Regions from separate parts of the Thaumasiovibrio subtropicus genome, predicted to be linked through region 1. Evidence: riboswitches for the same ligand, from Rfam matches in the RefSeq annotation. Region 1 holds a riboswitch; each other region holds the start of a gene.
What was found. A riboswitch is a leader RNA that binds a small molecule or an ion and turns the genes downstream of it on or off. The one in region 1 is predicted to bind thiamine pyrophosphate.

Region 1 (10,063 bases):
TCTTAACGTCTTCTTTGTTAGGCAAGCCTAAGTGTTCTTTTGGCGTGACATAACATAGCATTGCACAGCCATACCAACCAATCATGGCTGCACCAATACCTGAGGTAATGTGATCGTAACCCGGCGCAATGTCTGTCGTCAGAGGACCAAGCGTATAGAATGGTGCTTCGTGGCAATGCTTAAGTTGCTCATCCATGTTCTCTTTGATCATATGCATTGGTACGTGTCCTGGACCTTCAATCATGACCTGAACATCGTATTCCCATGCAATCTTGGTCAGCTCACCAAGGGTGCGTAATTCACTGAATTGCGCTTCATCATTGGCATCAGCAACCGAGCCCGGACGTAGACCATCACCAAGCGACAGTGAAATATCATATTGCGCACAGATTTCACAAATCTCGCGGAAGTGCACATAGAGGAAACTCTCTTTATGGTGCGCTAAACACCATTTCGCCATAATGGAGCCACCACGAGAAACGATGCCAGTTACACGCTTCGCGGTCATTGGTACGTAGCGTAAAAGTACACCGGCGTGAATGGTAAAGTAATCGACACCTTGCTCCGCTTGCTCTAGTAACGTATCTCGGAACACTTCCCAAGTCAGGTTCTCAGCAACACCATTCACTTTTTCTAGCGCTTGATACATTGGAACGGTACCGATTGGTACTGGGCTATTACGTAGAATCCACTCACGTGTTTCATGGATATTACGCCCCGTCGACAGATCCATCACGGTGTCGCCACCCCAGCGGGTTGACCATACCAGCTTTTCAACTTCTTCTTCTATCGATGAGCTTACCGCTGAGTTACCAATGTTAGAGTTGACCTTCACAAGGAAGTTTCGACCAATAATCATCGGCTCTGATTCAGGGTGGTTGATATTGGCAGGAATGATCGCTCGACCTTCTGCCACTTCTTTACGCACAAATTCTGGCGTAATTTCTTTCGGCAAGTTTGCGCCAAAGCTGACACCGGGATGCTGCTGGTTTAACACTTCATCACGATACTTTGCACGACCCATGTTCTCACGAATGGCGATGTACTCCATCTCTGGGGTAATGATGCCTTTACGCGCATAGTGCAACTGAGTGACACATTGACCCGGCTTCGCACGACGAATACGAGCACGCAGGTTAAAACGCAAATCATCCAAGGTGTCATCCGCCATACGTTCACGACTATAGGCAGAGCTCTGTTCATCAAGAAGCTCAGTGTCATTGCGCTCTTCAATCCAGTTCTCACGAACGAAGTTTAGGCCGGAGTAAATATCAATGTTCTGTTCAGGGTCTGTGTAATAGCCCGAGGTGTCATACACACGCACTGGCTCATTAGGTTCAAACTGTGGGTTCTCTTTCGTACCGCCAACGAGGCTATCGCTGACAGAGATCTCGCGCATAGGAACACGAATATCTTCACGGCTACCAGTGACATAGACTTTCTGAGAATTTGGATAAGGTTGCACCGTTAGGGAGTCAATAAATTGTTTTGCATCCAAACGGGCTTGTTTACGGCTCGACATAGCAATTTCCTTTTTGTCCTTGTAAGGGAAAATGCTTGCCGGAAAGGTGCTAGATGAGCAAAAGATAGATCTACTGCGAGATATACAGCATTCTTGCTCTTGTTCCCTTCGCAGGTATTAGCCTGATCAGGTTCAACGGATCCCGTTATTACGGTCTCAGCCAAATGGCACTCCGACAAGTTCACGGAGCGAGTATAAGTTACTCAACCTCCATCCAGCAAGCCAGAGACAAGATAATGTGACGTTTTTTAACAATGTGCTGAAAAGAGCGTGCAATGATGAGAAACGATCTTAATTAGCACGCAAGATTGGCTAGATACGAGGCCTGTCTGCCTAAGTAAACAAACAGGCTGGTTCGCATTCTTAAAAGTCCGGTTTGAACTGGAATGTCGATAGCTCTTTTCTGAGCTGTCGATAATAGAGTGGTATACAGACCCAGCTATAGACAACGATACCTAGCCAGACAAAAGCAGTCGCAGTGGACAGGCTCTGATAACCAAAATCGGTTAATAATTGTGACAATAAATTGAACAGGAGATAGCCGCCGATGAGCACGAGCGCGGAGCCCACGTCACTTAGCGCAGTCACTTTATTGTTAAATTGCCACCACAACCCCAAGAGCCAACTTTGGCGTGCTTTTATATCTGCGAGCAGTTGTAACGCAATTTCAGAGTGAGGATTCTGGAGGATTGCAAACTTTGCGTGATAAGCAGCATCATCGACATTTCCAGCTGCAAGCTGCGCGCTTCCCATCAAAACGTTTGCAGAGGCATTTTCAGGCTCTAATTTTAGCGCTTGCAATGCAAATTCAATCGCCAGTTCAACCTCGCCAACAGTTAAGTGGTAATCGCCAAGGCTAGCAAGTACTTGTGCTGAATCTGGTTCATGGCGCAGCGCTTCAACTAAGACATCTTTCGCCGGCGCTCTCTTGTCCAACAACATATATATCTGGCTTTGTAACAGCAACGCCTCTACACAGTCCGGCTCAACCGACAGGGCTTCGTCGCAAGCTTGAAGCGCCTGCTGAAGTTGTTTCTTAAAAATCAGTGTTCTAGCTAATATCAGTTTGAGCAAAACCAAATTAGGTTCGATACTTAATGCAATGTTGAGTTCATGTTCCGCTGCATATAGTCGGCGTTCAGACAACAAACAGGAAGCCAAAAGGCCATGTGCAATAGCGCTATCTGGCCAAGAAGCCAGTAATTCCTTCAACGACTCTATGGCTTTTTCATGTTGCTCAGTTCGATAATAGTATTGCGCCTGCTCTAATTTTTGTTCGAGCATTTACTCTCTCCCTTCCCCGATGTACTGAAACAGACTAAATGATTTCATCTGCGAAAAAGCGGCAAGAAGCAGCGTAAGGAAAAGTATGGTGTTAAGTGCCAACCGCAAGTAGTTAAACCAACCAATTGTCGTATTCTCTATCACTTCGTGCGGAATTTGTGCAAAGCCAATAAAGACTGCCAATAACGCCAAACAACCAACCAAGCAAGTCACCACCTCACGTTTAAATGTGGCACTCCCCATGATGTAACCATTAACACATATCCATACTAAGGGCACCCAATATCGTCCAGCAAAGGGCGGCGCCCAAATGATGGGGACTATCATGGTCGCAAAAATAATCACCATGGGGTTCATTACCAAAAAGTCCCACTTGGTTGCCTTTGGTTCATCAATAATATGGTAGCGCGGTGTTTTACTTTCCATGTCTGTTCAAAAACTCCAGTACGTCATCATATCGACCGCCATCATTGGCATAACGCGCGTAATTTCGAGCCGTTGTTAACCATTCCAATGTGGTCGGCCTCAGTTGTGCTAGCGCTTCTCGCAAGTGCGAGAAAGAGATATCTACTTCCGATTCAGTCAGCAGGGTTTCATCTATTGCTTCATCTGCGGCAGTATCCACTAAATTAGAAAGATCCGCGCCAGAAAAACCAACGGTTTTTTTCGCCAATAACGCCGTATCGATCCCTGCTTCAACGGGTCGTTCCTTAAGGTAGTACTCTAGGATATCTCGACGAGCTGGCGCATCTGGTGGCGCGACAAAAAACATACGTTCGAAACGACCTGGTCGTAAAAATGCCGAGTCAATTGACCAAGGGACATTGGTAGAGGCAAGCACTAACACACCTTCGTTATTTTGCGCAAAGCCATCCAGCTCAGTCAAAAACTGACTCACTACGTTATTTCCATGACCTCTACCCTGCTCTCTCTTTCCTGCTAGGGCTTCTAGTTCATCAAAAAAGAGCACGCATGGCGTGTTGTGACGGGCTTTCTCGAAGATAGCATGCAGTTTCTGCTCGGACTCTCCGATATACATATCCAATACGTCCGAAATATTAATGTTATAAAACTCTGCATTACATTCGCCCGCCGCAGCCCTTGCGAGTAAGGTCTTTCCACACCCAGGCGGACCATACAGTAACACTCCGCCACCCGAGCGTTTCTTAAAACGTTGAAAAAGGCTTGGCTTCTGAAACGGTAGAATGATTTTTTTGTGGATCTGCTTTTTAATATGCGAAAGCCCAACGACATCATCGAACTTCGTTGTCTTCTGTCGGTATTCACTAAGATGAGTAAGCTCAAATGCCTCAGGCTTTTCAATCACCTTCAATTTCACTTTAGGCTCATCGGATACTGGGACAATATCAAGTATCTGATTCAACCTCTGACTCTGCAATTCAGGTTCATGGTTAATGACTTCTAAATACAACGGCTTCGCATCAACTAAATCGTCACACGCGACAAGCAACTCTACATATTTCAATTTCTGAGCTGGGTAACTTAGATCTAATAGCGTTTTAGCGACCTCGGCTTGTTGGTTGTCTATCAAGAAATCTGCCAATGCAATCGCGTCTTCATCTTCAAGCGGTTTAGTCAAGTAAGGAAGAAAGCGCATGATATTCTCTGCCGCCTCTCCAAGAGAATGCATGACAATAATATGTGCTAACTCTGCTGATGGCGCGGCTTGGAAAGCAACCTTCAATCCTTCTAACGTCTTCTTGTCCAAACTCGACTATCCTCCTGATATTTCAAATGGCACCACACATTAAAAAGTAATTCTCAGATCAACTTTAAAATTACCGTTCCATATCATACCGTTAACAATAAGAATCCTATTCTAAGCGGTACAATTATGTGAGATAAGCCGAGGTTATACACAGGTGATCATTCAATTAGCGCAACATTGACGCATTAGCCCGAACCGATGCCAGCATCATGACAAGATCACTGCCATATAAAGTACTCAACAACAAAAGAGCGCTCTATCGTCTGTATGTCGAAGCGAGGACGTGGTAGCCAATGTGCCAACCTTTATGATGGGGGATAACCTGAGGCTTAGAGTAATCTAAAGGCGTCGACCAAGACTAAGGAGATTCAACAAAGCTTGCTACCAAGCAAGTGGAATATCAATGACGAAGGTTGTTTTACAGAAATGACAAAAACAAAAAGCCTCAGGCTTTATACGGGGACGCCTAGTCTGAGGCTATTACGCAGTAATACCAATCTGGAAAATTAACTGGTCAGTTTAATCCAGTCTCTGGTGCACATTTTGGTCACTCTATCTGCACGCTTCAAGAATCGATTCCATGCAGTGCATACTTTCGACACAATATCTTCGTAGTCGGTAAAACTCTGATTGGCAAGATAGTGTTGTCTGAGCCAACTCCACACTTGTTCTATAGGATTTAGCTCTGGTGAATATGGCGGGAGCTTGATGATACTGACATTACTGAACTGTTCTGCAATGTCATTTGTATGCCAGCCAGCACCATCCATAATGATCACTGCGTGACGACCTTTTTCGGTCACCGCGGAGATCTGCTTAAGGTGCTCAACCATAATGTCCTTGTTAACCCAAGGAACGACCAGCGCCTCGCCAATACCTCTAGCGGGACATACTGAGCCAAACAAATACGCATATTCAAACTGCTGCTGTTTAACTGCTCTTGGTCTTGATCCCCGTTTAGCCCAAAGTCGAGTTGTCGTGTTTTGCTGACCAAATCTTGCTTCATCTTGAAACCAGACATCGACGTTATCAAGCCCCATGTGACCGGGGATCTTAAGGATCGTTTCAATTTTGAATTTTTTTAAAATCGTCTTGGATTTGCTGGGATTGACGAGGGTGCTTGGAGCGTGATGTTATCCAAGAGAAGCCCATGTGACTAAGCAAATAGTAGATAGAGTCTGGGTGGTAGTGTTTACCAAACTCTTTCACGATATAAGCATGAATATCAGTACCTGTTAACCTCCCCCCAGATGAATCTTCGGCACGTGCCTTTATAAACAGGCTTAGCTGTTCACGTTGCTGAGTATTGAGGAATGCTGGGCGACCCGTTCTTGGTTTCTCTTGCAGCCCATCAAGCCCTTCTTCAAGGAATGTTTGTACCCACTTATTCACACTCGTTCTGCTTACCTTAAGGAACTTAGCAATTTGGGTTCGAGAGTGACCATCTTTAAAGTGTGCCAATGCGAGCAATCGCATCTTCATCTGAATAGATTTTTGTTGGCTAGCAAGCTTTTTGAAATCAATGGTATCGAGGCTGTCCATAGCGTCTTTTTTCATGAAGAAGTAACAGCCTCAATTAGATCATATTTTTACTTAGAATGGTATAACACAAACTTAAATTTGGCACACACGAAAAAGGCTCCAGCATTTCTGCTAGAGCCTTGAAGGTGGCAGGGGTGGACCGGGCTGGCGCCCCAGCTCCCAACATTGCTTCGTAGAAGCAACAGGTGCAAAAAAGCTCCAGTCTTTAGACGGGGACGCCTAGTCTGAGCCTATAACGCAGAAACACAAGCTTAAATTTGGCACATACGAAAAAGGCTCCAGCATTTCTGCTAGAGCCTTGAAGGTGGCAGGGGTGGAGAGATTCGAACTCCCAACACGCGGATTTGGAATCCGCTGCTCTGCCAATTGGAGCTACACCCCTGTTGTTCGTGTTTAACGAGACGACGCTCGAATAAAGTGGCGGAGCGGACGGGACTCGAACCCGCGACCCCCGGCGTGACAGGCCGGTATTCTAACCAACTGAACTACCGCTCCACACGGTGCTTTGATTGAAGTCTTACACTTTCTGCTTCAAACAAGCAATGTTCAAAGCCTGGCGATGTCCTACTCTCACATGGGGAGACCCCACACTACCATCGGCGCTATTGCGTTTCACTACTGAGTTCGGCATGGAATCAGGTGGGTCCACAATGCTATGGTCGCCAAGCAAAATTTTTTCAAACTAAGAAAGCTGATTCGTTTTGTTCTCAACACACTCAAGTGCGATTAAGTCCGATAAAACACCTTGGGTGTTGTATGGTTAAGCCTCACGGGCAATTAGTACAGGTTAGCTCAACGCCTCACAACGCTTACACACCCTGCCTATCAACGTCGTAGTCTACGACAACCCTTTAGGACAGTTAAACTGCCAGGGAGAACTCATCTCAAGGCTCGCTTCCCGCTTAGATGCTTTCAGCGGTTATCGATTCCGAACTTAGCTACCGGGCAATGCGTCTGGCGACACAACCCGAACACCAGAGGTTCGTCCACTCCGGTCCTCTCGTACTAGGAGCAGCCCCTTTCAATTCTCCAACGCCCACGGCAGATAGGGACCGAACTGTCTCACGACGTTCTAAACCCAGCTCGCGTACCACTTTAAATGGCGAACAGCCATACCCTTGGGACCGACTTCAGCCCCAGGATGTGATGAGCCGACATCGAGGTGCCAAACACCGCCGTCGATATGAACTCTTGGGCGGTATCAGCCTGTTATCCCCGGAGTACCTTTTATCCGTTGAGCGATGGCCCTTCCATTCAGAACCACCGGATCACTATGACCTGCTTTCGCACCTGCTCGACTTGTCAGTCTCGCAGTCAAGCGGGCTTATGCCATTGCACTAACCTCACGATGTCCGACCGTGATTAGCCCACCTTCGTGCTCCTCCGTTACGCTTTGGGAGGAGACCGCCCCAGTCAAACTACCCACCAGGCACTGTCCTCACCCCAGATAATGGGGCCAAGTTAGAACATCAAACATACAAGGGTGGTATTTCAAGGATGACTCCACGCTATCTGGCGACAACGCTTCAAAGTCTCCCACCTATCCTACACATGTAGGCTCAATGTTCAGTGCCAAGCTGTAGTAAAGGTTCACGGGGTCTTTCCGTCTAGCCGCGGGTACACAGCATCTTCACTGCGATTTCAATTTCACTGAGTCTCGGGTGGAGACAGCGTGGCCATCATTACGCCATTCGTGCAGGTCGGAACTTACCCGACAAGGAATTTCGCTACCTTAGGACCGTTATAGTTACGGCCGCCGTTTACCGGGGCTTCGATCAAGAGCTTCGACCGAAGTCTAACCCCATCAATTAACCTTCCGGCACCGGGCAGGCGTCACACCGTATACGTCATCTTTCGATTTTGCACAGTGCTGTGTTTTTAATAAACAGTTGCAGCCACCTGGTATCTGCGACTCCCGTTAGCTCCATCCGCGAGGGACTTCACCGACAGGAGCGTACCTTCTCCCGAAGTTACGGTACCATTTTGCCTAGTTCCTTCACCCGAGTTCTCTCAAGCGCCTTGGTATTCTCTACCCGACCACCTGTGTCGGTTTGGGGTACGATTCCTTACAATCTGAAGCTTAGAAGCTTTTCCCGGAAGCATGGCATCAATGACTTCACTGCCGTAGCAGCTCGACGTCGTATCTCAGTCTTAGGTGTCCGGATTTGCCTAAACACCCAACCTACATACTTGAACCTGGACAACCGTCGCCAGGCCCACCTAGCCTTCTCCGTCCCTCCATCGCAATTGTAAGAAGTACGGGAATATTAACCCGTTTCCCATCGACTACGCTCTTCAGCCTCGCCTTAGGGGTCGACTTACCCTGCCCCGATTAACGTTGGACAGGAACCCTTGGTCTTCCGGCGAGGGGGTTTTTCACCCCCTTTATCGTTACTCATGTCAGCATTCGCACTTCTGATACCTCCAGCATGCCTTACAGCACACCTTCAACAGCTTACAGAACGCTCCCCTACCCAATACACATAAGCGTATTGCCGCAGCTTCGGTTTACTACTTAGCCCCGTTACATCTTCCGCGCAGGCCGACTCGACCAGTGAGCTATTACGCTTTCTTTAAATGATGGCTGCTTCTAAGCCAACATCCTGGCTGTCTGAGCCTTCCCACATCGTTTCCCACTTAGTAGTAATTTGGGACCTTAGCTGGCGGTCTGGGTTGTTTCCCTCTCCACGACGGACGTTAGCACCCGCCGTGTGTCTCCCGGATAGTACTTACTGGTATTCGGAGTTTGCAAAGGGTTGGTAAGTCGGGATGACCCCCTAGCCTTAACAGTGCTCTACCCCCAGTAGTATTCGTCCGAGGCGCTACCTAAATAGCTTTCGGGGAGAACCAGCTATCTCCAGGTTTGATTGGCCTTTCACCCCCAGCCACAAGTCATCCGCTAATTTTTCAACATTAGTCGGTTCGGTCCTCCAGTAAGTGTTACCTCACCTTCAACCTGCCCATGGCTAGATCACCTGGTTTCGGGTCTACACCCTGCAACTGTACGCCCAGTTAAGACTCGGTTTCCCTACGGCTCCCCTATTCGGTTAACCTTGCTACAGAATGTAAGTCGCTGACCCATTATACAAAAGGTACGCAGTCACCCCGAAGGGCTCCCACTGCTTGTACGTACACGGTTTCAGGTTCTATTTCACTCCCCTCACAGGGGTTCTTTTCGCCTTTCCCTCACGGTACTGGTTCACTATCGGTCAGTCAGGAGTATTTAGCCTTGGAGGATGGTCCCCCCCTATTCAGACAACGTTTCACGTGCGCCGTCCTACTCGATTTCACTGATAAGGGATTGTCGGTTACGGGGCTATCACCCTGTATCGCGGCACTTTCCAGAGCCTTCACCTAATCCCAAACCAGCTTAAGGGCTACTCCGATTTCGCTCGCCGCTACTTTCGGAATCTCTGTTGATGTCTTTTCCTTCGGGTACTTAGATGTTTCAGTTCCCCGAGTTCGCCTCATAACGCTATGTATTCACGTTATGATGACCGCTTATGCGGCCGGGTTTCCCATTCGGAAATCCATGAGTATAGTGACTCTTACCGTCTTCTCATGGCTTATCGCAGGTTAGCACGTCCTTCATCGCCTCTGACTGCCAAGGCATCCACCGTGTACGCTTAGTCACTTAACCATACAACCCCAAGGCGTCTTTATTTCACTTTAGAAAAGTGAAGACACATAGGCGTATGACAGCAACCAAGGTTTACATGTTTTCGCCGGACTCAATACAAGACACTTGAATGTGTTTGTTGTATTTACTTGCGTAAATACGATTTGAGAACTTGTTCATTTTTCAATGAACGATTCAATCTATTCGATTGAATTTACTAGTCAGCTTTCCAGTTTGTTAAAGAGCATGTGATTCTTTGAAACCACTTTTTAACGATTCTCAGCGTCGACAAAACGATCCAACATTGATACTAACTGTTGAATCCGCTTATGAGATGCGAAAAACCTTTAAAGAGTGGTGGAGCTAG
Region 2 (10,063 bases), on a different replicon from region 1:
GACGAGGGCATGAAATTGTTCAAAGTTATCCAGCACATTCTGCGCACTTGCCGGCATGCTATCCCATGCTTCGCGCACGCTCTCTTCTGATGCCTGATAAACACCAAGTACCATGGGTAGCATCTCTTCTGGCACCTTCTCAAACGAAATCACCTGCTTTAGCTCTGGTGAAGCTTCCTCTAAAGTTAGGGTGGTTTGCGTTTCTGCTGCAGGGGTTTGTTCAGACATATTGTTTTTCCTGAGTATCAAGTTCTGCTGTGATAGTAAAACGGCGGAGAGGAATGTCAATCTGTAACCTGCTTCGAACGTTTGAACGGTCTCAAAATAAACAGTTTGTTATAAGAGTGGTGGGCATAAATACAGGCAGAAAGGTGTGTATAGGCATATACTCAAGCCACCTCAAGATGTTTGTTCAGCGAGAGTTTCTAGGCTTGTCAACAAGACACTGTTTTGAAGATCTAGTGGACTAAATCAAAAAACAGTAACGACGGTGGCGAGCCTAGAAAACTCGCCCTTCGGGAAGCGACTAGCGCCCCGATTTCTGCGTTAAAGGTGTTTGAAAGGGAAATCCATTCCTTCACACCTTAGCCTTGAACTCGAACCGCTAGTCAGCTTCTGAATCCTGCATCTTGAGGTGGCTTGAGTATACAATGAGGTGTGAGAAAAATGCTTATATTATGTTGAAAGTTGTTCTGATTAGGGAATGATGAGCTTAGGCGTAAGAGTTTACCAATACTGTTGGTGAGTCTCAGTAAGATATCTCAACATATGCCTATCCTTATGTGATATAAACGTAAACAGTTAAATTGATTTCATAACAACAATGAAGGAACAGTCGCCTATGTCAGAGATGAAAATTCTGTTAGTCGATGATGTCCATATCGAAAGAATGCAGCTATCGCTGCGTTTAGAGAGGCTAGGTTATCAGGTTGAAGCGGCAGAAAATGGGGCTGATGCGATTGAAAAGTATGGCAAGTATCTCCCTGATTTAGTGCTGTTAGATGTCAGCATGCCGGATATGAGCGGCACCGAGGTCGCTCAAAAACTGCGTGAACTCTATCCTGAATGGGTGCCCATTATCTTTCTGAGTGGTCATGACGAGCCTGAGATGGTAGCAAAAGCCATTGATATGGGTGGGGATGACTATTTGGTCAAGCCGGTAAACAAAATTGTTTTACAGGCGAAGTTGAAAGCGATGCAGCGTATTGCCTCTATGCGTCATAAACTTGCTGAAGCGACGGCCATGTTGGAGCGTGCCAATCTTCAACTCTCTAAACAAGCTACAGAAGATGGTCTGACAGGGGTTGCAAATCGACGATATTTGGACTCGCGAATGCAAGAAGCCATTGCGTGGCACGGCAGAAACGGTTATCCACTGACAGTATTGATGGTCGATGTTGACCACTTTAAAGCATTTAATGACAACTACGGTCATTTAGAGGGCGATCGTTGTTTGATTAAGTTAGCGCAGGCCTTAGAGCAACAGTTCTCGCGTGCCGGGGAGCTTGTAGGGCGGTATGGTGGCGAAGAGTTCGTTGTGATTCTAGGTAATTGCGACAAACTTGATGCTGTTGCTCACTGTGAGCGACTCAAAGAAGCGGTGCATACCTTAGCGATTCCACATGCCTTTGCATCGACGTCAGATCAAGTGACGGTAAGTCAAGGCATGTTGTCTTGGACCCCAACCGGACTCGAGACGCTTGATAATATTTATGCCCTCGTTGATGAGTACCTGTATAAGGCAAAAGCACAAGGGCGAGATTGCTACGTGGCTGCAGATTTCCTTTAGAGAATGATGGGGCGCTTGAAAAATAAGCAGTTGCGAAATTTTCGAAGGGTTTTAGTGATCGACGCTATTGAGACACCGAATTGGAGTTGGTACTCTGCTTCACAAACAATACGTTGGAAGTGTACTTATGGAAATTTCACTGAATGCCATTGAAGCGCGTATCATTGGATGCTTACTTGAAAAAGAGATCACGACGCCAGATCTTTACCCACTGACATTGAACTCGCTAACGTCTGCTTGCAATCAGAAAAGTAACCGCGAGCCTGTTATGCAACTCTCGGAAGCAGAAGTGATGGATGGGTTGTCTTCACTAAAGACAAAGCGTTTAGTGAGTGATGATGAAGCGTTCGGTGGGCGTGCTGTCAAGTACAAGCACCGTTTTTGTAACACGGAATTTGGTTCACTGAAGTTAACCGAACAACAGCTTGGTATTGCTTGTGTGATGTTACTTCGCGGGGCACAAACACCTGGGGAGTTGCGCACCCGCACTAATCGCCTTTGTCAGTTTTCTGATGTCAAAGAAACAGAGCAAGTCCTTGAATCCTTGATGCAGCATTCACTTGGTGAGTTGGTGGTGCGCTTACCGCGCGAGGCCGGAAAACGTGAATCGCGCTATATGCATCAGTTTTGTGGTGAGGTTGATGTCTCCAATCTTGCCGCTGTATCGGCACCAGCCACACCGACAGCCGCCTCAGCAAATGATGAACGTATTGTCGCGCTTGAAGCGGAGGTGGCTAGCCTAAAATCGCGTTTAGACGCATTGGAAGAAAAACTGAATGCTGTGCTGTAATGGCGAGTGAGAAAAACCCACCTTCTTGGTGGGTTTACTTTATTGAAGCGAGCAATTGTTGTTACTACTGTGGGATCACCAATGATGTTTCCCGTCGAATGACTCAACACGAACAAGGTAAAGGCGCAAAATATTTGCGTGGTAAAGCACCACTTAAATTGGTCTGGTCTTTAGAGGTCGGTGACAAGCATTGCGCTGCTAAAATTGAGTACCGATTGAAGCAATTACGTCGTAGACAAAAACAACAGGTGATGACCAGCGTCCATTCTATCGCGGCTCTACAAGCGATGTTTCCTGACTGGTCATTTTTAAACACGAATAGAGAAGAACACCATGGCACTAAAAGCCACGATTTATAAAGCAGCAATTAATCTCGCGAATATGGATGATCACGTTTACCTTGATCAAACCTTAACGTTAGCGCAACACCCTTCAGAGACTCAGCAACGCATGATGCTACGAGTGTTGGCTTGGGTTATGTATGCAAATGAACATCTTCAGTTCACTAAAGGGTTGTCAGAAGAAAGCGAACCAGCTTTGTGGCAAAAAAGCTTCGCTGACGAAATCGAGGTGTGGATTGACCTTGGCCTACCTGACGAGAAGCGCATGAAACGTGCCGCTCAGAAAGCGCAACAAGCGGTACTCTTTGCTTACGATGACAATGCATTTGGCCCTTGGTGGCAGCAGCATCAACCGAAAGTCTATAGCTTCACCAACTTAGCCATTTATCGTGTTAGTGACGAGATAATGGACGCATTACTGCAATGTTGTGAACGTACTATGCAATTACAGTTCACCATCCAAGATGGTCAGATCTGGCTAAACTCAGGCGATCTGAGCTTAGAAGTAACACCGGAAAAATTGCAGTAACGTGATCTAGTCTTTACAAGACTATCGAGATAACCAAAAAACGCACATTGAGGTGACGATTTATGGGAACGGCTGTGTATTCTGCTGCGAAAGTGATTTGGGATTATCATTTACTCTCACAGCAACCTGAAACTGCTGATGTAATTTTAGTGATGGGCAGCAATGACCTGCGAGTGGCAGAGCATGCCGCAGCCTTGTACAAACAAGGATTAGCCCCATTAGTGGTATTTAGTGGCGCGCAAGGCAGATTTACGAGTGACCTTTTCGATTGTACTGAGGCAGAGGCGTTTTCTCAGGTTGCCATGGAAAAAGGGGTACCTGCAACGGCTGTGGCGTTGGAAAAAGAAGCGACAAATACGGGCGAGAATGTCCAGTTTTCTCGGGCATTGCTAGAAAAGCATGGGAAAGCGCCGAGACGTGTATTAGTCGTTCAAAAGCCTTATATGGAGCGACGAGCCTACGCGACTGTGAAGAAACAATGGCCTGGTGTCGAAGTGACAGTGGCGTCACCGCCTATTTCGTTAGTGGATTATCCTACGGATAGCTTTCCTTTCGCGGATGTGGTTTCTGCCATGTTGGATGACTTTGATAGAGTGCGTGATTATCCGGAGAAAGGCTTTCAGATTAGTCAGGATATCCCTGAGGAAGTGCATCAAGCCGCTGCAACGCTGCGAGAGCTCGGTTTCTAGGTCAACATGATTGAAAAAGCGCGTGCCAATCGATGACACGCGCTTTTTTATTTGTCGTTATAAAAGACTAAGCGTTGAGCCCCTGTTGCCAGAATGCAATTTCCATTCGTGTTGCGGTGCGGAATACTTCGATCAATCGTTGTCCACGCGCTGAGGTTAGTGGGATATCAGCCAATAGTCGATCAAGACGCTGACGCGTTATTTCGACCCCGTGTTGGAAGTCATCGCCGCCATACATCTCAATCCAACTCCGGTAGGGATTGCCTTCCAGAACGGTGGTACCGGCTTGTTGCGCTGACTCTGCCAACAGCGCTTCACCAATGACGCCATAGCCGATTGAACAAGGTGCGAGTGCAACAAATAGTTCGACCAGATCCCCTTGCATGCCGCAATCTAAGACATAGCGCGTGTAAGCGACAGTGCCGAAGTCTTCAGGCTCGGCTTCCATGTCCGCTTCTGTTAAGCCCCACTGACCGCAGTAATCAACATGGTGCTGAATTTCTTGATCGAGTAAGCCATGTAGGACAGGTAAACTGTCACGCATCTCAGCCAAATCATTAGACTTGTAAATCGCCAAAGCAAATGCGCGGGCATAGTGCTTCAAGAACAAAAAGTCTTGCTGCAGATAGTGCTGATAGTGCCGTTGCGCCAGGCTTCCCAGTGCGAGGGATTTGACAAATTCATGTTCGGTATAGCCTTGCCATTCAGATTGACAGGCTGCGACTAGATCGTGGTGGTTCATAGGTCACCCTTATAGCGTTGGGAGGTAATCGGCGGTTGTTGGCGCTTTTTCGATAATGCCGTTCGCTTCTAGATACTGTGCGTAAACATCGTAGCGCTGTGGATCTGTTGCCGATGGACGTAGGGCAAATCGTGGTAGCGTATCGCGCCATGCACGTTTGTTGAGTTCATTGTCTAGTGTGTCTGGCGAGTAAGCAATGAACTCTTTCCAAGCTTTGTCTGGGTTGTTGACGATGTATTGTGTGGCCAGCTCGAGTGCGTGGTTGAATTTTTTCAATGCTTCAGCATCATGCTTGTCACGATTCGCAACGATAACGAGTTCATCATAGGCGGGTACACCATGCTCTTCTGGGAAGAAAGTGACGGCAGTGTAGCCTTCAATCGCAAGTTGATTGCTTTCAAAGTTGCGGAAGCCACCCCAAATCGCATCGACTTTACCTGAAGCAAGCGAGGAAGAGAGGGCCCAACCAACATTGATGATTTCAACGTCTTCGAACTTAATACCATTGTTCTCAACCATAGTACCGACGGTAGAGCGCTCATTGCCTGGAATAGCGACGCCAACCTTCTTGCCTTTGAGTTGATCGAGTGAAGTAATGCCACTTTTATCAAGCACCATCATGCTGTTCAGTGGTGTCGCAATTAAAGTTGCTGAGCGGATCAGCGGTAGGCCTGCTGCAACATCGACAGTGAGGCTTGGTTGATAAGATACCGCCATGTCGACACGACCCGCCGCAACGAGTTTTGCAGGCACACTTGGGTCTGCTGGCTCTTGAATGTTAATCGTTAACCCTTGATCTTCAAAGAGGCCATGTTGTTGAGCGATAACGATAGGGCCATGGTTCGGGTTGACAAACCAATCGAGCATCAAGGTCATCTCTTTTGCGTTAGCCTGCCCTGCAGTTAAGAGGACACTCATCGCAAGCGTCGCATTTTTCAATAGTTTCATACTTTCTCTCATTAATTAGAATGTTGTTGTGGTTATTGTTGGCCATTCCAAGGAATGGCGAGTTTTAAAATTTGGTCGGTGATGAAATAGAGTGCGACGGACATGCTAGCGAGCATGAACAGGGCTGCAAACATATCTGCAATCATCATTCGTGCATTGGCGTGTAGCATGAGATAGCCAAGCCCTTCACTGGATCCCACCCATTCGCCAACAACAGCGCCAATGGGGGCTACAACGACAGCGACACGAATGCCAGAAGCAATGGTGGGTAAAGCGGCAGGCAAGCGCACATAGCGCAGTAGCTGCCATCGACTCACATCCATGGTTTTGGCAAGGTCGAGATACCCTTTTGGCGTTTGTCGTAGGCCGTCATAACAACAGGTCGTGACAGGGAAGAAGATAATGATGGCGGCCATCACAACCTTTGAAGCGATACCGTAGCCTAGCCAAAGCATTAAAATCGGGGCAATGGCAAAGACAGGAATGGCTTGGCTGGCGATGAGGATCGGCAGCAGCCAGCGACGTAGCGGGGCAAATAAAAGCATTTGCAAAGCGAAAAAGAGCCCCATGCTTAATCCCAAGAGTAACCCTAAGGCGATTTCGATAGCGGTGACTTTGGTATGACGAAGCAGGACATCATGACGCGCGATAATGCTATCCATGACGGCTACTGGCGATGGCAATATGAAAGGCGGTAACTCAAAAACCGTGATAGCTAGCTGCCACAGACCAAGAATGATCAGTAGGCTAATGATACCTCGGGAGAGGGTTGTCAGTGCTTTAGACTTCAGCATATTGGCCTTCTAGTTTGGCGATGATTTGCTGGTGTAACGCCGCAATATCAGCAGTCAATTCCCTTGGTGTCGGTGTATCTGGAGTGACGAGGGGGACAAGCTGAGCAGGTCGGCCTTGTAATAGATACAAGTCATTGCCAAGGCGTAACGCTTCCAGCGGGTCGTGGGTGATTAAAAGCACATCTTTCCCTTTGAGTAATTTGGCACTCAGTGCCTGAAGCTTATGTCGCGTGACGGCATCTAGGGCAGAGAATGGCTCATCCATCAACACCACTGGCTTGTCTTGCATGAGTGTTCTTGCCAAAGCAACGCGTTGTCGCATTCCACCGGAAAGTTGGTTTGGTGTTTTTGCTTCTTCACCCTCAAGGCCAACCTCTTTCAATAATGCCTTGGCTCTTTGACACTGGCTTTGGGTTGGCTTTTTGCCTTTAATCACCGAGGATAGGCAGACGTTATCGAGCACATTGAGCCAAGGGAACAGCAAGTCTTGTTGTCCCATATAGGCCACGTGTTGATGGCTAAGTGGTTGTGTTTGCTGACCATCACCGAGACGGATATCGCCCGACGTAAAGTGCGCGTCGTCCGTTAACCCCGCCAGTAAACGAAGTAAGGTCGTTTTACCACAACCGCTTCGTCCTAGGACGCAGGTCCAGTCACGAAAAGCAAAGCTGAGGTTGTCAAAAAGTGGCTGAGCTTCATTATCAAATCTCAAGCTCAGCGAATTAGCCGTAATGGTCATTTTTTGAGAGCAAAGAAGTGATTAACGGGCCCGTGGCCTTTGCCAATTTCGAGGTCATCGGCGTGTTTAATCGCGTCGGTTATGTAGGCTTTGCCGAGTTCCACTGCGGTATGTAAAGTGTGCTGCTGCGCTAAGTAGCTCGCAATCGCTGACGAGAGAGTACATCCCGTACCATGGGTGTTGTGTGTGTGGTGGCGAGCCACGGTATACGGGGTGACTTTCCCGTCTTTTATTAGATAGTCAGTGGCTTGGCTATCGTCATGGTGATGCCCGCCTTTGAGTAATACCGCGTGGGTATTGAGTGCTTGCAATGCGGCTATCAGTGATTTTGTCTCCGCATCGTTATGGGGGATTGGTAGGCCTGTGAGTGCTGCCGCCTCGGGCAAATTAGGCGTGATAACCGTGGCAAGGGGCAACAGTTCGTTTTTTAGGCTTTCAATGGCGTCTGTTTTTAACAGCAAATCACCGCTCGTCGCGACCATGACAGGGTCTAGCACGATATGCTGTGGCCTATACTGACGCAGTTTCTCCGCGACAACGCCAATGATATTGCTATCCGCCAGCATGCCAATTTTGACGGCTTTGACATTGAGGTCTGTGAAAATCGCATCAAGTTGTTGAGCAACAAAGTCAGTATCAATGGGTAAGATACCTTGAACGCCCTGGGTGTTTTGTGCGGTTAATGCGGTAATCGCTGAGCAAGCGTAGCCACCTGTGGCAGAAATCGCTTTGATATCCGCCTGAATACCAGCGCCGCCACCACTATCGGAGCCTGCGATGGTCAAAGTGATTGGAGTAGACATAGGCTTTGCTTCCCTTTCTTAGCGACGTAGATCGAATAACAGGAAGCAAGATAGTCGTGATCTGCCTGTTAGTTCCCTACGCCAGTATTAACTGAATCAGGTTCAACGGGTCCTGTTATTTAACAGTCTCAGCTCTCACTTGAGCTCCCCGACTAACTTTTGCGCTTTGATGTCAGCACAAAGTGTGAATGTTAGCCTCACAGATAGGTTTGTAAGGCTAACTTTGCGAATAATAAGCTAAATACATCAAAAAACTGTGCTCTGTGTCAAACTGTCTTTGACCTTTCGTTTCATGAAGGGAGATCAGATGCAGGAAACAGCACACCAGTTACTTGGTTGCAAATAATGCATGAAATGTTGTCAAGATAACATATGCAACCCAGATGGAATGTGGTGATAGCGTATAAATTACTCAACGGGGTAGGGACGTTATTCGTCACTATGCTGAGTGAGGTGGATTGAGTATCAATGCTGTTACCGTGCGAATTTGAGCCAAATACTTCATATTGTCATGGCATTTTTGTGTACCTCGCCGGAAAATTTGAGAGTCGTCAAGTTCATGCTGTTGATCTTAGTGCCGAATTTACTAATTTGTCTGTCAATCTGGCGATGATTGAATCGGCTAATGTGGTAACATTGGGCAATTGAGGTCAACAATCCATGCAAATGACAATGTTGTTTGTTACCGTTTATTTTAATTAAGCAGAACATTATGAAGAAGAAGTATCATTTGTTGCCACTAGTATTTGCAGTGTCCAGCGCATTGCACGCGCAAACAGATATCGACTCTGCTGATATATTTTCTGACTTGGCTCAAGATAACAATATAAATATGTGCGAGCAGGAGTATGCTCAATCAAAAGGTGGATATTTAATCCAGCTTTTCTCCGGCACCAATAAAAAGCGCTTACCAAGTAATGAACAGTTAAATGAGTTGCCGTTGGATATCCGATCTCAACTCAATTTATGCAAGAAAGTACAGTCGGGAGTGCAATACAAGGTATTAGTCGCCGGACCGGTGGAAGGCTATTCCAACGCGAAAGCACTGCAAGCTGACCTACCAGCCAGCTGGAAAGCACGACAACCTTGGATTTTGCCAGTGAGCTGGTTTACTGAGGCGCCAAAAGTGACGTCGTCACCAGAGCCAAAGGTTGCCACTACACCTACTATCAATCCGTCTCCTCAGGCTGTTCTACCTTCAGAAGTTGTTGTAACGAGTGATATTGAAGAGGCAGAAACAGCGTCGGCTCCGCCGGCAGTTACCGCACTGACTCTTGAAGAGAAAGAGGGGGAGCTTGAAGCTTCCTTTAGTGAACTAGAGTTTGGCGCTTTGGCATCAGAGAAAGAGAGTGATATCGGTCAAGAAATCGCTCATGCGGTAGAAAATACCCGTGACCTTGAAGAGGCGGTCGATCCCGTAGCGATAACGTTATCTAAAGAACAAGAAGCACGTATCGCGGGCTTCGTTGCGCCAGTATTCAGTGAAGCGATTGTGGCTGTTTATGCGCAGCAGCAAGCAGATAATCAGATGTTAGATGTTATCGATGAGAAGTCTGCTTCTGAGCAAGCGTTAGCGTCGGAAGCAGCGCCCGAAACACCCGTCGAATCGATCTCTATTGTTGAGACAGAGTCTGCAACTGATGACACTGTAGAGGGTAACGTTCGCATTGATGATGGTGATGAAATTGCGTCGGATCTTGAGATTGCAGATGAAAGTGTTCCTAACCTTGATGATCCTGAAACTGTGGTCGAGGAAGAGGTTGCAGACGTTGAGATCCTCGCTGAGGAACCAGTTGAAACTGCAGTCGTTGAGCACGATGTAGTTGAAGATGCAGTTGAAGATGCGGCTGAAAGTGATGCCACATCGGTAGCACGATCTGATGTTCAGGAAAAAGCCAC
Region 3 (10,063 bases), 310 kb from region 1:
GACATACAGGTGACCATCCCCGGTGCGTGAGATTGCTCGGCTAATTTTTGCTGTCACCAAATTAAACCGATGACATAAACAAAGGGTCGAAAACGCGTAGTCAAAGCGTTGTATTGGCGCCAGGATCATCATCTCCATATCTCCCGCTCAGTTCCATTTGGAAAGCGTAGGAAAGGGATATGACAGCGAGGTGACGTTACGCAGTACAATTTATGAACGCGAACTCACAATCACTCACACTTATTGAACCAACAATGATCCAGCGCACACTAATGAGCCTGTTTGATAACACCAAGATACTGATAAGAAGCGAAAGTGCGGGATTAATGTATTTACAGTGATAATTTCATTCATGCAAGCAATGGCGGGCACAAAAAAAGGTGTTCTCTCACCTATTCATCTTGCATGCCACGTTAATTCCGACTACTATGCTCGGCAATATCGAACTATCATCCCGCCAAACCTAGAAATTAAAGACGCAACCCCCACCTTCATTAACATTTCGTTTCATTTACTCTTGCTATGAAATACTTTCATTTCAGCATTTACTTCTCGCAATCTATTGTGCGGATTTATTAAGTTTCGCCATAACTGTTTTCGTTAGTATGAGTTGGTATTCTCAGGATGAATCTTCAAATAATCATTCTCAGAAAATTGGATTAAGCCCGATTCTGGTCGCTTATTTAGAGTGCATTGCTTTATGTCACTCATCTGATTCATAAAGGTTGCCAATGAAAAAAGTTATGCTGTATTCAGCACTACTCATGTTGGGATTAGTGTGTTCACAAATATTCCCAATGCTATTTGCTGGGTATACTTCACTCCAACCCCTTATCATGATGCTCACCATGATTGCCCTCTCATACATCATGATAAATGTTGGTCGTGAGTTCGAACTCGATAAGTCAAATCTAAAACAGTATGGCTGGGATTATGTCGTCGCGATGACCACTGCGACATTCCCTTGGATTGCTGTCGTGCTGTACTTCGTCTTTGTGGTAATGCCGCCAGAACTATGGAGCAATCTTGATGCATGGAAAGAGTCGTTAGTCATAGGGCGATTTGCGGCACCCACGTCAGCTGGTGTGCTTTTCTCTATGCTTGCCGCTGCTGGTCTAGGGGCAACGTGGATGTTCAAGAAAGCCCGAGTACTAGCCATCTTCGATGACCTAGATACCGTACTGCTGATGATTCCGCTCAGCATTGTCATTGTCGGTTGGAACCCTGCTCTTGGCGTGGCTCTCATCCTGATGTTTGGCATGCTCTTACTGGCCTACAAATACCTGCACGCATGGGATCTTCCCGCGAGTGCGAAGCACATTATGATCTACTCAACGATCATCGCAGTTGCATGCAAAGCCTTTTATATAATGACTGGTGCACACTTTGAGGTATTGCTTCCGGCGTTCGTATTAGGCTGCATGTTAAAATCTCAGCATGAAACTGCGCTAGATCAACGTTTCTCGACCGTTCTTGCGGCAATATTTATGGTGTTGGTAGGCTTAAGTCTACCGCAGATTTTCGGAGCAACAGGATCACCAGAAGTGACAGAGAGCGTCACAGGATCCCTCCCCCCAATGCCTATGGGAGAAGTGTTGTTCCACGTGATGATAATCACGATTATTTCAAACGTCGGCAAAATGTTCCCGCTATGTTGTTACCGCAACGTAGCGACAGTAAAAGAGCGTTTAGCCCTGTGTATTGGCATGTGGCCACGCGGTGAAGTAGGCGCCGGCGTTTTGATGATCAGCATCGGCTACGGGTTTGGCGGACCTATCGTGACAATTGGGATGCTGTCACTGGCTCTAAACCTCATTCTGACTGGCTGGTTTATTACTCTTGCTCGCAACCTAATTGTGAGTAGTGCTGAGGAGGTACAAAATGAAAAAGTTAGAGCTTAAATTGCTTGCTGGTTTAATGGCTATTTTTCTAGTCTCAATGCTGGTAAGCCGCTAACTCAAGGCCTTGGTTTCGACCATAGAGAAAAAGCACGCAATGAAAGCGTGCTTTTTTGCATGAACATTCTTTCACTTAACACCCTCCAACATTTAGTAAACACCTTCAAGCACCTTAATAGCACAACAAACTACACATCAAGCTAAATCGCAGAACTAAACACCAACAAAGAAAATAAAAAACCACTAAAATCGCATAACTAAAAAACACCCCTCAAGAACCACCATCAAGCACAACCTAGAAAAGAAAAACAAAATCAGATACTTAAAATATTATTTCGGTTAATTCACCCACAAAGCTTGACGTTGCGCACAGTAATTTGATATTCATTGTTATCAGAATTTAATGTTTATTGGTTTTTTATGAAAAACACGCGTCTACTCCTCAGCCTCCTCCTTATCGCGAACTATCGCGCGGGATGCTAGTGGACGAAATATAAACCACATCAAACAGCAAAAACCCGCGCCAAAGCGCGGGTTTTTTGTATGACTCGCAGGCGCATTACTAACGTCAGCCAAAAGGAAAGAGCAATGAGCGATCAAGTTATCATTTTCGACACCACACTTCGCGATGGTGAGCAGGCGCTATCAGCCAGTTTAACCGTGAAAGAAAAACTGCAGATCGCTTATGCTCTTGAACGCTTGGGAGTAGACGTGATTGAGGCGGGCTTCCCTGTTTCATCACCGGGTGATTTCGAATCAGTTCAGACTATTGCCAAACATATTAAGAACAGCCGAGTTTGTGCCCTATCGCGTGCAGTCGCCAAAGATATTGATGTTGCCGGTGAGTCGTTGAAAGTCGCCGAAGCGTTTCGCATCCACACTTTTATCTCTACCTCAACGATCCATGTGCAAGATAAACTTCGCCGCAGCTACGACGATGTGATTCAAATGGGTGTTGACGCAGTCAAACGCGCACGTCGATACACAGACGATGTCGAGTTCTCCTGTGAAGACGCAGGTCGTACACCTATCGACAATTTATGCCGCATGGTAGAAGCCGCCATCAATGCTGGCGCGACAACCGTCAATATTCCAGACACAGTGGGATACACCATTCCTAGCGAATTCGGCGGCATTATTTCCCAGCTTTTCAACCGTGTCCCTAATATCGATAAAGCCGTTATCTCCGTTCACTGTCATGATGACTTGGGCATGTCAGTTGCAAACTCAATCGCCGCTGTACAAGCGGGTGCACGCCAAATTGAAGGCACCATTAACGGTATAGGTGAACGTGCGGGTAACTGCGCACTAGAAGAGATCGCCATGATCATCAAAACACGCCAACAGTTCTTAGGCGTAAACACTGGCATCAATCACGAAGAAATTCACCGCACCAGCAAGCTAGTCAGTCAACTATGCAACATGCCAATTCAAGACAATAAAGCCATTGTCGGTGGTAACGCATTTAGCCACTCATCAGGCATCCACCAAGATGGCATGCTAAAGAATAAGAACACTTATGAGATCATGACGCCTGAGTCGATAGGCTTAAAACAGCAAGCGTTGAATCTTACCTCGCGCTCGGGCCGTGCGGCCGTGAAGAGTCATATGGATTCGATGGGTTATAAAGAAGAAGAGTACAACCTAGACGCCCTGTATGCCGACTTCTTGAAGCTAGCCGATCGCAAGGGACAAGTTTTTGATTACGACCTTGAATCACTGATGCACTTCTCAAATCTTCGTGAAGAAGATGATTTTTATAAATTGAACTACCTAAGTGTGCAATCGGGTAGCGTCATGGCCACCACCAGTATCAAAATTCAATGTGGTGATGAAGAAAAATGTGAGGCGGCAGTCGGTAACGGTCCAGTGGATGCGTTATACCAGTGTATCTACCGCGTAACTGGCTACGATATTGTACTAGATAAGTTTGACCTAACCGCAAAAGGTGAGGGTGAAGACGGCCTTGGACAAGCCGACATTATTGCAAACTACAAAGGTAGAAAGTACCACGGAACCGGTGTCTCTACCGATATTGTTGAGGCATCAGGCCAAGCGCTATTGCACGTCATCAACAGCATTCACCGTGCAGATCGTATCGCCGCAATTAAAGAACAAACCAAAATTAAATCGGAGACAGTTTAACCATGGCAGGGAAATACAACATCGCAGTACTACCGGGTGACGGCATTGGCCCAGAAGTAATGGCGCAAGCCCACAAAGTATTAGATGCAGTGGCCGAAAAATTTGACATCACGTTTGACAAGCATGAGTTTGATGTCGGTGGTATTGCAATCGACAACCATGGCTCTCCACTTCCAGACGCAACCTTAAAAGGTTGTGAAGCAGCCGATGCCGTTCTGTTTGGCTCAGTCGGTGGCCCCAAATGGGAGCACCTACCACCGAACGAGCAGCCTGAGCGTGGCGCTTTGCTGCCATTGCGGAAACATTTCCAACTCTTTTGTAACCTGCGCCCTGCGCAAATCCACGCAGGATTAGAAAACTTCTCGCCACTACGAGCAGATATCTCAGCCAATGGCTTCGATATTGTCGTAGTGCGTGAACTGACAGGCGGTATCTACTTTGGGCAACCCAAAGGGCGTGAAGGTGAAGGCGCAAATGAAAAAGCGTTTGATACCGAAGTGTATCACCGCTTTGAAATTGAACGTATCGCACGTATCGCTTTTGAGTCTGCGCGTTTACGTAGTAAGAAAGTGTGTTCTATCGATAAAGCAAACGTACTTCAAAGCTCTATCTTGTGGCGTGAAGTCGTCGAAGAGATCGCAAAAGACTACACTGATGTCGAACTCACTCATATGTACATCGATAACGCGACCATGCAGTTGATCAAAGATCCTGCCCAATTCGACGTCATGCTGTGTTCAAACATCTTCGGTGACATCCTATCCGATGAATGCGCTATGATCACTGGCTCTATGGGCATGCTACCCTCGGCGAGCTTGAATGAAAGTAAGTTTGGTCTTTACGAGCCAGCGGGCGGAAGTGCACCTGATATCGCGGGTAAAAACATCGCTAACCCAGTAGCGCAAATTCTTTCTGCTGCACTCATGTTGCGTTATAGCCTTGGTGAAGAAGAGGCCGCGCGTGCAATTGAGGCCGCGGTATCGCAGGCACTAGAAGCAGGCGAACTCACCGTAGATCTTGCAAAACAGGGCCAAGCATTAACCACCAGCGAAATGGGCGACAAGATTGCCGCTTACATCCGCGGATAACAGCAGCGACCTGCACCAACAAGCGTTGCTAGGCAACTTTGACCCGGCAACGTGAGTTTGAAAAGGCAAACAGACAAGGATAATTGAGCAATGTCAGCAAAAACCTTATACGAAAAAATTTATGACGCCCATGTCGCCGTGGCTGCTGAAGGTGAAAACCCTATTCTTTACATTGATCGCCACTTAGTTCACGAAGTCACCTCACCACAAGCATTTGATGGTTTGCGTGAAAAGGGACGCCCAGTGCGTCAAGTCAGCAAAACCTTTGCGACCATGGATCACAACGTCTCCACCACCACCAAAGACATCAATGCGTCAGGTGAAATGGCCCGTATCCAAATGGAAACGCTGGCTAAAAACTGTGAAGAGTTTGGCGTCACTCTGTACGATCTAAACCACCCCTACCAAGGTATTGTTCACGTCATGGGGCCAGAATTGGGTATTACCCTACCCGGCACAACCATTGTTTGTGGTGATTCTCACACCGCAACCCATGGTGCTTTCGGGGCACTGGCTTTTGGTATCGGTACGTCTGAAGTTGAACATGTACTTGCCACGCAAACCCTGAAGCAGCCTCGCGCGAAAACCATGAAAATTGAGGTAAAAGGCAAAGTTGCAGAAGGCATTACCGCGAAAGACATTGTGCTAGCCATTATTGGCAAAACCACCGCTGCAGGCGGAACAGGTTACGTGGTTGAATTCTGTGGTGAAGCGATTACTGACCTGACCATGGAAGGCCGAATGACGGTATGTAACATGGCAATTGAGTTAGGTGCCAAGGCGGGCTTAATCGCGCCAGACCAAACAACGTTCGACTATTTAAAAGGACGTAAGTTTTCACCAACCGGTCAAGACTGGGATGAGGCCGTAGAGTATTGGGGCTCACTAAAAACAGACAACGATGCAGAGTTTGATGCCGTTGTTACCTTGAATGGTGCCGATATTCGTCCACAAGTGACTTGGGGGACCAACCCGGGCCAAGTCATTGCGGTCGATGAAGCGATCCCAGCGCCAGATTCCTTTGCAGATCCCATTGAGCGTGCATCCGCTGAAAAAGCCCTTGCGTATATGGGCTTAGAGGCTGGCAAAAAACTGTCTGATTTTGAGATTGATAAAGTCTTTATTGGCTCTTGTACTAACTCGCGTATCGAAGATATGCGTGCGGCAGCAGCGATTGCCAAAGGTCGTAAAGTTGCGGCAAATGTTCAAGCGCTTGTCGTACCCGGCTCTGAACAAGTGAAGGCACAGGCCGAAAAAGAAGGCTTAGATAAAATCTTCCTTGAGGCGGGTTTTGAATGGCGTCTACCTGGCTGCTCTATGTGTCTAGCCATGAACAATGACCGCCTAGGCCCCGGTGAGCGCTGTGCATCAACCAGTAACCGTAACTTTGAAGGTCGCCAGGGCCGAGATGGTCGTACTCACTTAGTGAGTCCTGCAATGGCAGCGGCAGCGGCTGTTGCTGGTCACTTTATCGATATTCGTGAAATCTAAGGAGAGACAAGTATGTCAGGTTTTCAACAACACACAGGTCTAGCCGTACCATTGGATGCTGCGAATGTGGATACCGATGCCATCATTCCAAAACAGTTTCTACAAAAAGTAACTCGAGTAGGATTTGGTAAACACCTTTTCCATGACTGGCGCTTCCTTGATGATGCCGGAGAGCAAGCCAACCCTGAGTTTGTCATGAATGCCCCACGTTATGCTGGTGCCAGTATCTTGCTAGCTCGTGAAAACTTCGGCTGTGGTTCGTCACGAGAACATGCGCCATGGGCACTCGCTGACTACGGTATTCGCGTGATGATTGCACCAAGCTTCGCGGATATCTTCTATGGCAACTCTATCAACAACCAGATGGTACCCGTTCGCCTCAAAGATGCGGAAGTTGATGCACTGTTTCAGTACGTCGAAACCAATGAAGGCGCAGAGATCACCGTTGATTTAGAAGCGATGGAAGTACGAGCCAATGGCGAAGTCTACACCTTTGAGATCGATGAGTTTCGTCGCCACTGCTTACTGAATGGGTTAGACAACATTGGTCTGACACTGCAGCATGAAGAGAAAATAGCCGCCTATGAGGAGAAGATCCCCGCGTTTTTGCGATAATCGTCGTCTTACATCACGTAAAGCACAGGGAGCCGACTGGCTCCCTTTGCTATTTTTCAGCCTTTACGAAGATAGGCTCAAGGCTTACGCTGGTTAAGATCCCAGTCATACTCATAGTCAATGCGATGATCGCCAAGCAAGCTATCTCGACGATAGTGATTCACATGCGCTTTAACGCTCGGCTTAAAATCCACGCCATACCAGTCGTAGATCGAGCTTAACACCGCGCGATCACCGTTGATCAACACACCTTTATCACTATTGATAAAACGCCTTGCTGCTTCCTCTAGCAGTGTCTCTGTGTTTTGGGCCGTATAAGCATGTGGCAACAGATCAGGACAACCTAAGCTCGCGCAATTAACCGCATAGTGAATGCGAGGCTCTTGCCATATAGGGCGAAGGATTCTGTGTTCAATGTCGTTGAGCGTTAATGCTTCCCCCGCAATCACCACAAGCTCATCATCCCAAGGGCCAAACTGAAAGAAGCCTCCCAGTTTCGTTATCGAAGCGAGGGGATAGTTATCAATGATCAACTGTACCGTCAGAGCGTTATAGAGATTGACCCAATAAGCAAACTGCTCTTCACGGCTAAAACCTCGCGGGTCAATTGCAGTCAGCGTGGAGAGATACTGCTGAATGTCAGTTTGGCCACTGGCTTTGTATTTCCCATAATCAAAGTAGCTTTGCGATTGTTCAACGGAGACATACCGACTCAACACCTGCTGCCATCGATCATGTGAAATAGTGGCGTTTCCAGATTGGGAAGCGTCCCACATCGGCCACAAATCCGACTTGGGCGCTGCCCAAAGCGGCAACGTCACACACCACAGTAACCACCACCACTTTCTCATTGCTCACTCCTCACGCTATCATTTGTTCACGCTATACTGAGACCCGGTGATACCAAAAAGCTTTCACCACACCGACACAGATACAAATGGCGTCAATGAATTCAATACATTCACCGCACTATCGTTACAAACAGATGAAGAGTCGTTACAATAGCTTGTTCTCATGGGGAGCCAAGATACATGCGCAACAAGCATTGCAGGCTGAGAGAGTAATTGCTATTACGATACCCAATGAACCTGATCCAGTTTAAGCTGGCGTAGGGATTGAGACTCGCTGCTCATAACCTGTGCCGCCCGACACCTTGTTTGGAGCACCGATGAAAAAGACCGCTTTGGCCATACTGATGTGCGCAGCAACACTCCCAGCAGTAGCCGCGAATGACACATTAAACATTTATACCTACAGCTCGTTTGCCAGTGACTGGGGACCAGGCCCCGCAATCAAAACCGCCTTTGAAGCACAATGCGATTGCAATGTTAACTATGTCGCACTTGATGACGGTGTTTCTATTCTCAACCGCTTACGCCTTGAAGGCGAAAAATCCAATGCTGACATCATCCTTGGTCTGGATGACAACCTCATTGTCGAAGCAACACAAACCGGTCTCATTGCTAAACACGATGTCGATACAACCGCGCTAACACTGCCAGGCGGTTGGCAAGATAGCCACTTTGTTCCTTTTGATTATGGCTACTTCGCGTTCGTTTATAACAAAACCCAACTTGAGAATCCCCCAACAAGCCTAAAAGACCTCATTGAGCGCGACGACATTAAGATCCTGTATCAGGATCCTCGCACTTCGACACCCGGTCAAGGTCTCATGCTGTGGGTCAAACATGTTTATGGTGTGAACGCCTTTGAAGCATGGGGAAAGATTGCGAAGAAAACCGTGACCGTCACTAAAGGATGGTCTGAAGCCTACAGCATGTTCCTTGATGGTGAAGCCGATATGGTGCTCTCCTATACGACATCACCGGCCTATCACCTTATCGCAGAAGAAGACAGCAACTATGCTGCTGCACACTTCGACGAGGGCCATTATATGCAAGTAGAGGTTGCCGCCAAGCTCAAGCATGCACCGAACGCCAAACTCGCCGACGACTTTCTTCAATTTATGCTTTCAGAGGGATTCCAACAACATATCGCTACAGGCAACTGGATGTATCCCGTGATTGATGTTGATCTGCCTGCGGGCTTTGAAACACTCACTGTACCCAAGACACCGCTGAACTTTAGTGCAGAAGAGGTGAATGAGAAACGCCGCGGTTGGATTCGTGAATGGCAAACTGCCCTCATTCAATAACCGTCATGATGCTATCTCAACAATATAGCGGACAAGTACGCCATGCTTAACTCGCGATATTGGTCAACGACCCTGCCCGGCCTCCTCAGTGCCGGGCTTATTGTTTGCTTTATTTTTGGCGCACTCCTCTCTTTATGGTTAATTGCACCCACCTTTGATATCCAACAGATTTGGCAAGATCCCTACCTTCGCCACATCACCGCATTCAGCTTTATTCAAGCAACCTACTCCACCTTGCTAAGCCTAGCCATTGCTATCCCTCTGGCTGAGTCACTCTCTCATCGACGCTTTCCGGGACGTCGCTGGTTACTTCGTCTTTTCTCACTAACGCAAGTGTTGCCTGTGTTGATCGTCGTCGTTGGTTTGCTGGCGATTTACGGCAACAGTGGCTTACTCAATCGCTGGTTAGGTACCTCGTTTTCGATCTATGGCTTATCGGGCATACTGCTTGCGCATGTGTTTTTTAATGCGCCGCTTTCTGCCAAGCTACTATTAATCAGCATCGAATCTATTCCCGTTCAACAACACCAGCTCGCTGCGCACCTTGGCCTCAATCGATGGCAGCGTTTCCAGCGCTTGGCTTGGCCTCGAATCCGACAGCAAATTCCACACGTTTGCGGCTTAGTTTTTATGCTCTGCTTTACCAGTTTTGCGACTGTCATGGCATTGGG

Region 2: linked by a shared signal. The riboswitch ahead of thiD (bifunctional hydroxymethylpyrimidine kinase/phosphomethylpyrimidine kinase) and the one ahead of thiC (phosphomethylpyrimidine synthase ThiC) in region 1 are both predicted to bind thiamine pyrophosphate.
Region 3: linked by a shared signal. The riboswitch ahead of thiB (thiamine ABC transporter substrate binding subunit) and the one ahead of thiC (phosphomethylpyrimidine synthase ThiC) in region 1 are both predicted to bind thiamine pyrophosphate.

What each region holds. Positions count from the first base shown of each region.
Region 1 is NZ_AP023054.1:34,826-44,888, reverse strand. Features, by position in the region: gene thiC (phosphomethylpyrimidine synthase ThiC) at 1-1,522, opposite strand, end outside; TPP riboswitch at 1,609-1,707, opposite strand; gene TSUB_RS00205 (tetratricopeptide repeat protein) at 1,886-2,806, opposite strand; gene TSUB_RS00200 (hypothetical protein) at 2,807-3,232, opposite strand; gene TSUB_RS00195 (ATP-binding protein) at 3,222-4,535, opposite strand; one part of gene TSUB_RS00190 (IS630 family transposase) at 5,042-5,617, opposite strand; one part of gene TSUB_RS00190 (IS630 family transposase) at 5,619-6,077, opposite strand; tRNA gene TSUB_RS00185 (tRNA-Trp) at 6,383-6,459, opposite strand; tRNA gene TSUB_RS00180 (tRNA-Asp) at 6,496-6,572, opposite strand; rRNA gene rrf (5S ribosomal RNA) at 6,629-6,744, opposite strand; rRNA gene TSUB_RS00170 (23S ribosomal RNA) at 6,834-9,717, opposite strand; tRNA gene TSUB_RS00165 (tRNA-Ala) at 10,052-10,063, opposite strand, start outside.
Region 2 is NZ_AP023055.1:779,479-789,541, forward strand. Features, by position in the region: gene TSUB_RS19850 (DUF3069 domain-containing protein) at 1-228, opposite strand, end outside; gene TSUB_RS19855 (GGDEF domain-containing response regulator) at 851-1,789, shown strand; gene TSUB_RS19860 (YceH family protein) at 1,917-2,579, shown strand; gene TSUB_RS19865 (GIY-YIG nuclease family protein) at 2,579-2,938, shown strand; gene TSUB_RS19870 (YaeQ family protein) at 2,913-3,449, shown strand; gene TSUB_RS19875 (YdcF family protein) at 3,512-4,138, shown strand; gene TSUB_RS19880 (TenA family protein) at 4,206-4,880, opposite strand; gene TSUB_RS19885 (ABC transporter substrate-binding protein) at 4,890-5,828, opposite strand; partial or broken gene TSUB_RS19890 (ABC transporter permease) at 5,861-6,580, opposite strand; gene TSUB_RS19895 (ABC transporter ATP-binding protein) at 6,609-7,361, opposite strand; gene thiD (bifunctional hydroxymethylpyrimidine kinase/phosphomethylpyrimidine kinase) at 7,358-8,164, opposite strand; TPP riboswitch at 8,221-8,325, opposite strand; gene TSUB_RS19905 (hypothetical protein) at 8,877-10,063, shown strand, end outside.
Region 3 is NZ_AP023054.1:340,592-350,654, reverse strand. Features, by position in the region: gene TSUB_RS01730 (phosphatase PAP2 family protein) at 1-132, opposite strand, end outside; gene TSUB_RS01725 (cation:proton antiporter) at 732-1,901, shown strand; gene leuA (2-isopropylmalate synthase) at 2,487-4,043, shown strand; gene leuB (3-isopropylmalate dehydrogenase) at 4,046-5,131, shown strand; gene leuC (3-isopropylmalate dehydratase large subunit) at 5,222-6,622, shown strand; gene leuD (3-isopropylmalate dehydratase small subunit) at 6,635-7,237, shown strand; gene TSUB_RS01700 (DUF547 domain-containing protein) at 7,315-8,088, opposite strand; TPP riboswitch at 8,243-8,370, shown strand; gene thiB (thiamine ABC transporter substrate binding subunit) at 8,406-9,392, shown strand; gene thiP (thiamine/thiamine pyrophosphate ABC transporter permease) at 9,435-10,063, shown strand, end outside.